Regions from separate parts of the Paraburkholderia flava genome, predicted to be linked through region 2. Evidence: riboswitches for the same ligand, from Rfam matches in the RefSeq annotation. Region 2 holds a riboswitch; the other holds the start of a gene.
The links. A riboswitch is a leader RNA that binds a small molecule or an ion and turns the genes downstream of it on or off. The one in region 2 is predicted to bind manganese.
Positions count from the first base shown of each region.

Region 1: it holds a riboswitch for manganese, as region 2 does, so the genes downstream of both, mntP (manganese efflux pump MntP) here and E1748_RS14040 (TMEM165/GDT1 family protein) in region 2, are expected to answer to the same signal.

Region 1 covers NZ_SMRO01000001.1:1,776,917-1,781,634, reverse strand. The annotation lists gene E1748_RS07945 ((Fe-S)-binding protein) at 1-509, shown strand, start outside; gene E1748_RS07940 (LutC/YkgG family protein) at 506-1,216, shown strand; gene E1748_RS07935 (LutB/LldF family L-lactate oxidation iron-sulfur protein) at 1,213-2,658, shown strand; yybP-ykoY riboswitch at 2,716-2,886, shown strand; gene mntP (manganese efflux pump MntP) at 2,892-3,461, shown strand; gene E1748_RS07925 (DUF72 domain-containing protein) at 3,617-4,426, shown strand; gene E1748_RS07920 (ROK family protein) at 4,440-4,718, opposite strand, start outside.
Region 2 covers NZ_SMRO01000002.1:593,372-598,089, reverse strand. The annotation lists gene E1748_RS14050 (lysophospholipid acyltransferase family protein) at 1-411, opposite strand, end outside; gene E1748_RS14045 (beta-ketoacyl synthase chain length factor) at 408-1,124, opposite strand; yybP-ykoY riboswitch at 1,620-1,807, shown strand; gene E1748_RS14040 (TMEM165/GDT1 family protein) at 1,846-2,418, shown strand; gene E1748_RS14035 (DUF4136 domain-containing protein) at 2,577-3,272, opposite strand; gene pepN (aminopeptidase N) at 3,454-4,718, shown strand, end outside.

The DNA.
Region 1 (4,718 bases), on a different contig from region 2:
ACGACCCCGACGCGCGCTCCAAAGCCGATTCACTCGCTTCACGCGTGTACGAACTCAGCGAATTCCTGCTGCGTGTGCTGAAGCTGCGTTTCGATACGCCCACCGACACCACGCTCGCACCTGAAACCGTCGTACTGCACACGTCGTGCGCCGCGCGACGCGAGATGGGTACACGCGTGCACGGCGTCGAGATCGTCGATGCGCTGCCGGGCGTTACGCGCGTCGAGCATGTACGCGAGTCCGAGTGCTGCGGCTTCGGCGGCACGTTCTCGTTGAAGCATCCGGATATTTCCGGCGCGATGGTGCAGGACAAGATCGCGTCTGCGTGCGCGACCGGCTGCGACCGGCTCGTGTCCGCCGATTGCGGCTGTCTGCTGAACATCGGACACGCGGCCGAGCATGCGCATGCGCCGCTGCCGGTCGAGCATCTTGCGTCGTTTTTGTGGCGGCGTACCGGCGGCTCAAGTACGCAGGCGGCTAAAGCGAAGCAGTCAGGAGAAGCAGCATGAACGCACGCGAACGGATGCTCGGACGACTGCGTTCCGCCGCGCCATCGACAGCCGACGTATCGATCGATGAACTCGACGCACGCATTGATGCGCACTACACAGGCCGCCGCGCGTCGCAACCACAGTCGATACAAGAGCGGATCGCAGCGATGCAAACCATGCTCACCGCCGCGCATGCGGACGTGTGGTGTGCCGACATCGCAACGTGGCCCGCGCAACTGGCCGCGCGTCTCGCGGCGGAGGGCGTACGCAATCTGCTGCTCGATACGACGACACCCGAAGGCGCGGCGCTCGCTGCCGCGCTGCCGCCCGACGTGAACGCGCGCACCTACGCGCAGCCGATCGAACACTGGAAAACCGAACTCTTCGACACGATCGACGCAGGCTTCACCGTCGCGCGCTCGGGCATCGCATCGACGGGCACGCTGATCGTCGCACCCGATGCGGGCACACCACGCACCGTCTCGCTCGCGCCGCCGCTGCACATCGCGCTCGTGCACGCGCACACGCTGCATGCGGACCTGCACGCGGCCGCGCACGCCGAGCGCTGGCGCGACGGCATGCCGACGAATCTCGTGCTGATCTCGGGACCATCGAAGACTTCCGACATCCAGCAGACGCTCGCATACGGCGCGCACGGCCCACGCAAGGTGTGGGTCGTGATCGTCACCGATACTGCAAACGCGCACGAAGGAGCCACGCAATGAGCGCCCAACCGCTGCACTTCGTCCCGCAGACGGATTTCAAGGCCCGCGCCCGCGCCGCACTCGACGACCCGAAATTGCGCAGCAGCTTTCGCGGCGCGATGGACTTCCTGCAACAGAAACGCGCCGTCCAGTTCCCCGACGATGCCGAACTCGACGCACTACGCGATCTCGGCGAAGCGATCCGCCAGCATGCGCTCGCACGGCTACCCGATCTGCTGGTGCAACTGGAGGCGAAGCTGACCGCAGCCGGCGCGCACGTCCACTGGGCCGAAACCGCCGACGAAGCGAACGCGATCATCCATCGAATCGCACAGGAACGCGGCGCGCGGCGCGTGATCAAGGGCAAGTCGATGGCGAGCGAAGAGATCGAGCTGAATCACTATCTCGGCGAACGCGGCATCGAGTGCATCGAGTCGGACATGGGCGAGTACATCGTGCAGCTGGCCGGCGAGAAGCCGTCGCACATCGTGATGCCCGCGATCCACAAAACGCGCGGCGACATCGCCACGCTGTTCGAAGAACACATCCCCGACACGCCGTACACCGAAGATGTCGACGAGCTGATCCAGACCGGCCGGCGCGCACTGCGTCACGCGTTCGTCGATGCGGACATCGGCTTGTCCGGCGTGAACTTCGCCGCCGCCGACACGGGCACGCTGTGGCTCGTCGAAAACGAAGGCAATGGCCGCCTGTCGACCACCGTGCCCGACGTGCACATCGCGATCATGGGGATGGAGAAGGTCGTCGCGAAGCTCGAACACATCGTGCCGCTGTCGAGCCTGCTCACACGCTCCGCGACCGGCCAGGCGATCACCACGTACTTCAACCTGATCTCGGGACCGCGCCGCGCAGGCGAACTCGACGGTCCGCGCGAGATGCACATCGTGCTGCTCGACAACGGTCGCACGCAGGCCTACGCGGACACGCAATTGCGCGCGACGCTGCAATGCATCCGCTGCGGCGCGTGCATGAATCACTGTCCGGTCTATACGCGGATCGGCGGTCACGCGTACGGCACGACGTATCCCGGCCCGATCGGCAAGATCATTTCGCCACATCTGCTCGGCCTCGATGCGACCGCCGATCTGCCGACCGCATCGAGTTTGTGCGGCGCATGCGGCGAGGTGTGTCCGGTGCGCATTCCGATTCCGAAGCTGCTGATCCGGCTGCGCACCGAAGCGAACCGCTCACCCGACGAAACGGTCGCGCATCCGCTGCGCGGCCAGGGCGCGAACTTCAGTCGACGCGAGCATATCGTGTGGCGTTTCTGGAGCGGCGCGTTCGCGCATCCGCGCGTGTACCGGCTGTTCCGCTGGGCCGCGACACGGCTGCGTGCGCTCACGCCGTCGCGGCAGATGGGTTGGACTCGCCACCGCGCGCCACTGGTGCCGGCGCCGCGCAGTCTCGCGGATCTGCTGCGCGAGCGGGGGCAGCCGGAATAGCGCAATCACGGCGGAGTCCCGGGGTTATTACAAAAGCCTTTCTGACGTGATATGCTCGCGTCTGTCCTTGGGGAGTAGCCGGCTTCTACCCAGAAGCGCCTGCATCAACATTCTCGGTCGCCCAGACCGTGGTGCAGGTAGCCGTCAGGTTGGCAAGACCATCGACATACCACGCGACCGGTCGGGCGCGATGGTGTGTCGCGGTTTTCCGCCCGACCTTGAGCGCTCCTCTCATGAATCCCGTTGCCACTCTGTTCCTCGCGTTTGCCATGTCGACCGATGCCTTTGCCGCGGCAATCGGCAAGGGCACGACGCTTCATCGTCCCCGCTGGAGCGAAGCCCTCAAAACAGGCTTGATCTTCGGCGTCATCGAAGCACTGACTCCGCTGGCCGGATGGTTTCTCGGCAGGGCCGCCGCGCAATACGTGTCCGCGTGGGATCACTGGATCGCGTTCACGTTGCTGCTTATCCTGGGCGGCCGCATGGTGTTCAACAGCTTTGCCGCGAAAGAGATCGAAGAGGAGAAGCCAGCGACGCACTCGTTCTGGCTACTCGCGTTAACCGGCTTCGCCACCAGCATCGATGCAATGGCGGTCGGCGCGGGCCTCGCGTTCGTCGACGTCAACATCTATTCGACTGCTGCGGCGATCGGTCTCGCCACTGCGTTGATGGTCACGATTGGCGTGCTGTTGGGCCGTGTGCTCGGTCATGTCGCCGGGAGGCGCGCGGAACTGGCCGGCGGTGTCGTGCTGATCGGCATCGGCGGCACTATTCTTGCCGAGCATCTGAAGATTTTCGCGTAGGCGTCGTAGGTTCGCGATACGCGTGCGTCGTACAGCCTTCGCTTGCTGTGTCATTGCGCGCTACGCGATGCGGTCATGCTCGCGCGCGCCGCATTCGCTACACTTGTCCGGCGTAGCGCACATCGAGCGCATCGACGGACACGGAGGCGGCATTCATGGCAACGAAAAAGGCCCGGATCCTGACGGGCATCGGCGGCTGGACGTTCGAGCCGTGGCGCGGCGGCACGTTTTATCCCGAAGGTCTCACACAGAAACGCGAACTCGAATACGCGAGCCGCAAGCTCACGTCGATCGAGATCAACGGAACGTTCTACGGTTCGCAAAAGCCGGAGACGTTCGCGAAGTGGCGCGACGAAACGCCGGACGGTTTCGTGTTCTCGCTGAAGGCGCCGCGCTTCGCGACGCATCGACGGGTGCTCGCCGAATCGGGCGAATCGGTCGAGCGGTTCTTTTCGAGCGGCGTGCTCGAACTACGCGACCGGCTCGGCGCAGTGAACTGGCAGTTCGCGCCGACCAAGCAGTTCGATGAAGAAGACTTCTGCGCTTTTCTGGACCTGCTGCCGAAGCGCGCCGACGGACTCACGCTGCGTCACGCGGTAGAAGTGCGGCACGAGAGCTTCCAGTGCGATGCGTTCGTCGCGCTCGCGCGCAAGTACGGCGTCGCGATCGTGATGGCCGGCGATTCGAAGTATCCGCAGATCGCCGACGCCACCGCGCCGTTCGTCTACGCGCGGATCATGGGCACCGACGAAGCGCACCCGCACGGCTACGACAAGGGCGCGCTCGATCAATGGGCCGCCCGTGCCCGCACGTGGGCAGCAGGCGGCACGCCGGAAGGGCTCGAAACCTTCGGCAAGTCGCCCGCGAAGGAAACCGCACGCGACGTGTACCTGTACGTGATCAGCGGCTACAAAGCGAGCAATCCGTCTGCGGCGATGGCGTTGATCGAAAGGTTGTCGAGCTAGCGGTAGGTCGACGTCACGCCTTTCCGGCCTTCGGATGAGCGAACGCGCCGGAGCGGCGGTTCGCATCCGGCAACTGCCGCGTCTCACGCAGCGAACGCGGATGCCACAGCTTCGCGCCGCCCTCGATACCCGCATCGTTCGACACGACCGCAACGTTCGGCGGCAGCTTGAACGTGATCCGCGTCGCATTGCCGCCGCCGATCCACAGCTTGTCGTAATTCACGAGCGACGAAAGAATCGCGATGACCTTCTCGACGCGGTGATTCCAGCGCTTGACGCCGGCCTTCTTGCG
Region 2 (4,718 bases):
AGGGTCGGCGTTGCTCACGTATTCGGCTGCCCGCACGATACCCCAGAAACACGGGTTGCCCCAATGCGCGTTTTTCACGACACAGCACGCGGCGGGCGTGAGCGACAGCAACACGACCACGTCGAGGTAAGTGGGGTGATTCGCGACGACGATGGCCGGCCCGCGCGTGCGCAACGCCTCGGCGCCGCGCACGTCGAGCTCCATCACACCGATCTTCTGCAACGCGGCGACAAGCGCGCGAAAAAAATGATGGATCGTGAGCGTGACGACACGCTGCCGTGACGCGCGGTGCGGCCACAGCCACACGAGCGGAAACACCAGCAGCGAAAACGCGAGACCGCACAGGCCGAATACGATGAAGCTCAGCCCTGTCGCGAACAGTCGCCAGTAGTAGCCGATACGCGTCGTCATGCTGCGGCTCCGCGCCAGTGCCATTGCCACGTCGAACGTGCGCTGCGCCATGCGGCCGGTTCGCGCTGCGACAGGCAGTGCAGTACCGCCTCGCCTTGGGTCGCGAAGGATGTGAGCGTGGCAGCGGCGGATGCGATTTCAGTCGTGTTCGTGACGACCGTGCATTCGAGTTGTGCCGGAGGTTGGTCTGCAGGAACGGCATCGAGCAGCACCGCGATCGCACCGCCCTGCACTTCGTCGTCGACGGGACCGTAGACTGCGTCGGCGGGTTCGTCGGCGTAGACGAGCAGCACAGGCCCTGACGGATCCGCCGCATATTGCGCATGGGCTTCGAGTAACGCGTATCCGAGCGTTTCAGCACCCGCCGACACCGCATTCGCAGGCGAGCGATCGCCGCGCGCAATACCGAATACGCCGGACATCGCGTTCAGCACGGACAGACTAAAGGCAGTCGGCGATACGGGTTCGCCGGTCGTGATGGATTCGAGAATATCGGTGGTGCGCCGCAACTCGCCGTGGCGAGACGCAAAGACGACGCGGACTTCGGGATATTGCGCCACACAATCATGCGCGACCTTCAGTGCGATACGTGACAGAGTGCTCAGACGACGCCGGACCATCGGCTCGATAAAGCCGATATCGGGCGCTGCGGCTGCGGCGACGGGCCAGGAAGACCAGCGGGCAACCGGAATAGTCCAGTGCAGATCGGGCATATCGGTTCACGCTTAGGTTGGCTGCTGGTGCCTGACGGAGCGTGCCCTTCGCGATGCACGCCTTAAGGGCGCAACGCTCGCGGGACAATTGCTTCCGGAGTCGATCCAGTCTTTTTCTATGGTTCAGCGAATTAACGGCACATTGCCCTGTTTATTTAGGCAGCACGTCCAGCGTGTCGCACTTTCTCGCACTTACTTTATGTACCCCGTATGCGCGGAATCATACTGAATATCCCGCAGTAAATCAGCTTCAATAAACGTGTAGGTATGCATTCGTGTCGTCAGCGCGACGAAATGTCAAAGCAACGTGAACACTTAACAAAGAACCTCTTGCGGCCATTGCAAAAGACCTGGCAATTTCCCCCACCCAAAGCTTTCAGAGACCCGACAATCACGCGTAAAACTCCGCTATCCGGTGCAGTGCGAAACCTCTTCCGGACACACTGCGCGGCTCACCGGCTTCGTACCGATACGACAAAAACCGCGTGCTATACTCCGCCCTTCATTGGGGAGTAGCCGCCCCGCAACGCGTCAGCGCCATCTGCTTCACCGGGCGCACGGCACGCGATTCGCGGGGGCGTCTGTCAACAAACTTGGCCTCACGGCCATGGCAGACGCAGCCTCGGGCCTGGCGAGACCGATGATCCATGACCGCCGTCACAGGGCCCGGTGCGTCGTGGATCGTCGCTCGCACTCATCTCGGCCCGGAAGACAATCACACGTGGAACAAGCCTTTCTGATCTCAACAGGCGCAGTCGCGCTTGCCGAAATCGGCGACAAGACGCAACTGCTGTCGCTCGTCCTCGCGGCCCGCTATCGCAAACCGCTACCGATCATTCTCGGCGTACTCGTCGCGACGATGGTCAATCACGCAGGCGCCGGCGCGCTCGGTGCGTGGCTCGGTTCGCTCGTCACGCCGACCATCATGCGCTGGGCGCTCGCTGCATCGTTCATCGGGATGGGGTTATGGATACTCGTGCCCGACAAGCTCGACGACGAAGAAGCGAAAGCGACGCGCACCCGGCTCGGCGTGTTCGGCGCAACCGTGGTCACGTTCTTCCTCGCCGAGATGGGCGACAAGACGCAGCTCGCGACGGTCGCGCTCGCGGCGCGCTTCCACGACTTCTTCGGCGTGGTCGCGGGCACGACGCTCGGGATGATGATCGCGAACGTGCCGGCGATCCTGCTCGGCGACCGCTTCGCGCATCGCCTGCCGACGAAGCTTGTGCACGGCATCGCGGCCGTGATGTTCGTCGTGCTCGGCGCCCTCGCGATCATGGGTGTCGGTCTCTAACGCTTTAACGCTGTCCCCGCTGCACCACGTATAAAGACGTCCTCACAGATTCTCAGACACCGCAAAAAAGAACGGCCTCGCAGGTTCACCCTGCGAGGCCGTTCTTTTTGTACAGCCGTTCACGCCGGCTGCACACGCAAGACTGGCAAAAGAAAAACCTACTGCACGACCTTCGGTGCGGACGCTGCCGCAGGCGCCGCGGCAGCCGGCGCACCGGACATTTCGTTCGGCCGCCCACCGTTTTTATCGAGCGGAATCTTGACCATGCGCACTGTGCCGTTCGCGAGCGGGAAGTCGGCGAGCGCGCTGCGCGCGAGGTACGGCATCGCGCCGACCAAAGACGGATCATCACCACCGGTGCGCGCCGTCACGTTGTAGACCTCCTTGCCGGTCATGCGCTCGGTGATCCGGATGCCGAGCGTGTGCACCGACACCGGATAGGTCTGATTCACGTAGCCCGCCGGGAACGGTGGCCCGAACGGCCCCCACGGATCGAACGGACGGCCCCAGTAAGGACCCGGCCACGGGTTGTAGTAGACCGGCTGCGCGATCGTCATCGTGTCGGCGTGCGTCGAATACGTGAGTCCGACCAGATAGCGGGCCGCAGCCGGATCGACGCGGCGGAAAGCATCGCTCGCGAGTTCGTCGGCGACGATCCGCTCGTAGGTGCCCTGCTCGAGATTATTCTGCTGCTCTGCCGTGCGCGTGAACGCATAGGTCCGCGTCGCGTCGCTGCCGTTCCAGTCGGAGAATGCGGTCACGCGGCTCGCCACGTAGGTCGTGCAGCCGGAAAACAGTACGCTCAGTGCCGCCAGCGTCAGTGCGGCGTGGCGGGTCCATCGATCGAGCTTCATGGTCGTCCTCGTATTGCTGTCGTAAGCCACGCGTCGCGCGGCGGGCCGATAATACGCTGACTGCGCGAGGCGGTAAAAAGTTCGCCCCGCAGGAACCGTCGAGCCTTTGTACAATGGGCCGACATGTCCGGTTCGCGTACCCCGCGAACCGGCTCCAAATCCCCCTCTCTCATCCGAGACCATGGCCGATACCGCAACTCCCGTCGTGATCCACCGCGCCGACTACGCGCCGCCCGCTTTCCTGATCGATACCGTCGCGCTCGAATTCGATCTCGTCCCCGAACGCACGATCGTCCGCAGCACGATGCGTGTGCGCCGTAATCCGGACGCTACCCGTGGCACCCGTGCCGCCCACTTCGAACTGATGGGCGAGCAACTGGAGTTCGTCGGCGCGACGCTCGACGGCGCGCCGTACACCGCTGTGCGTCCGCACGAGCACGGTCTGTCGGTCGACAACGTGCCCGACGCGTTCGAACTCACGCTCGTCAGCGCGTGCAATCCCGCTGAGAACACGACGCTGTCCGGCCTCTACGTATCGAGCGGCAACTTTTTCACGCAGTGCGAGGCCGAGGGCTTCCGGCGCATCACGTATTTCCTCGATCGCCCCGACGTGATGGCCACGTACACCGTCACGCTACGCGCGGACAAGACCGCGTACCCGGTGCTGCTGTCGAACGGCAATCTGCTCGAAACCGGCGATCTGCCCGACGGCCGCCACTTCGCCCGCTGGGAAGATCCGTTCAGGAAGCCGAGCTATCTGTTCGCGCTGGTCGCGGGCAAGCTCGTCGCGCTCGAGGAACGCGTGCGCACCGGTTCGGGCAAGGAAAAGCTGCTGCAGGTGTGGGTCGAACCGCACGATCTCGACAAGACGCGTCACGCGATGGATTCGCTGATCCACTCGATCCAGTGGGACGAAAAGCGCTTCGGGCTCGAACTCGATCTGGACCGCTTCATGATCGTCGCGGTCGGCGACTTCAACATGGGCGCGATGGAAAACAAAGGGCTCAACATCTTCAACACGAAGTACGTGCTGGCGAATCCCGAGACCGCGACCGATACCGACTTCGCGAACATCGAGGCCGTCGTCGGGCATGAGTACTTCCATAACTGGACCGGCAATCGCGTGACGTGCCGCGACTGGTTCCAGTTGAGTCTGAAGGAAGGTCTGACGGTTTTCCGCGACCAGGAATTTTCCGCGGACATGGCCGGCGGCGCGACGGACGAAGCGGCACGCGCGACCAAGCGCATCGAGGACGTCCGCGTGCTGCGCCAGATGCAGTTCGCCGAGGACGCGGGCCCGATGGCGCATCCGGTGCGCCCCGAAAGCTACGTCGAGATCAACAACTTCTACACGATGACGGTCTACGAGAAAGGCTCGGAAGTCGTGCGGATGTATCAGACGCTGTTCGGCCGCGAAGGCTTTCGTCGCGGGATGGATCTGTACTT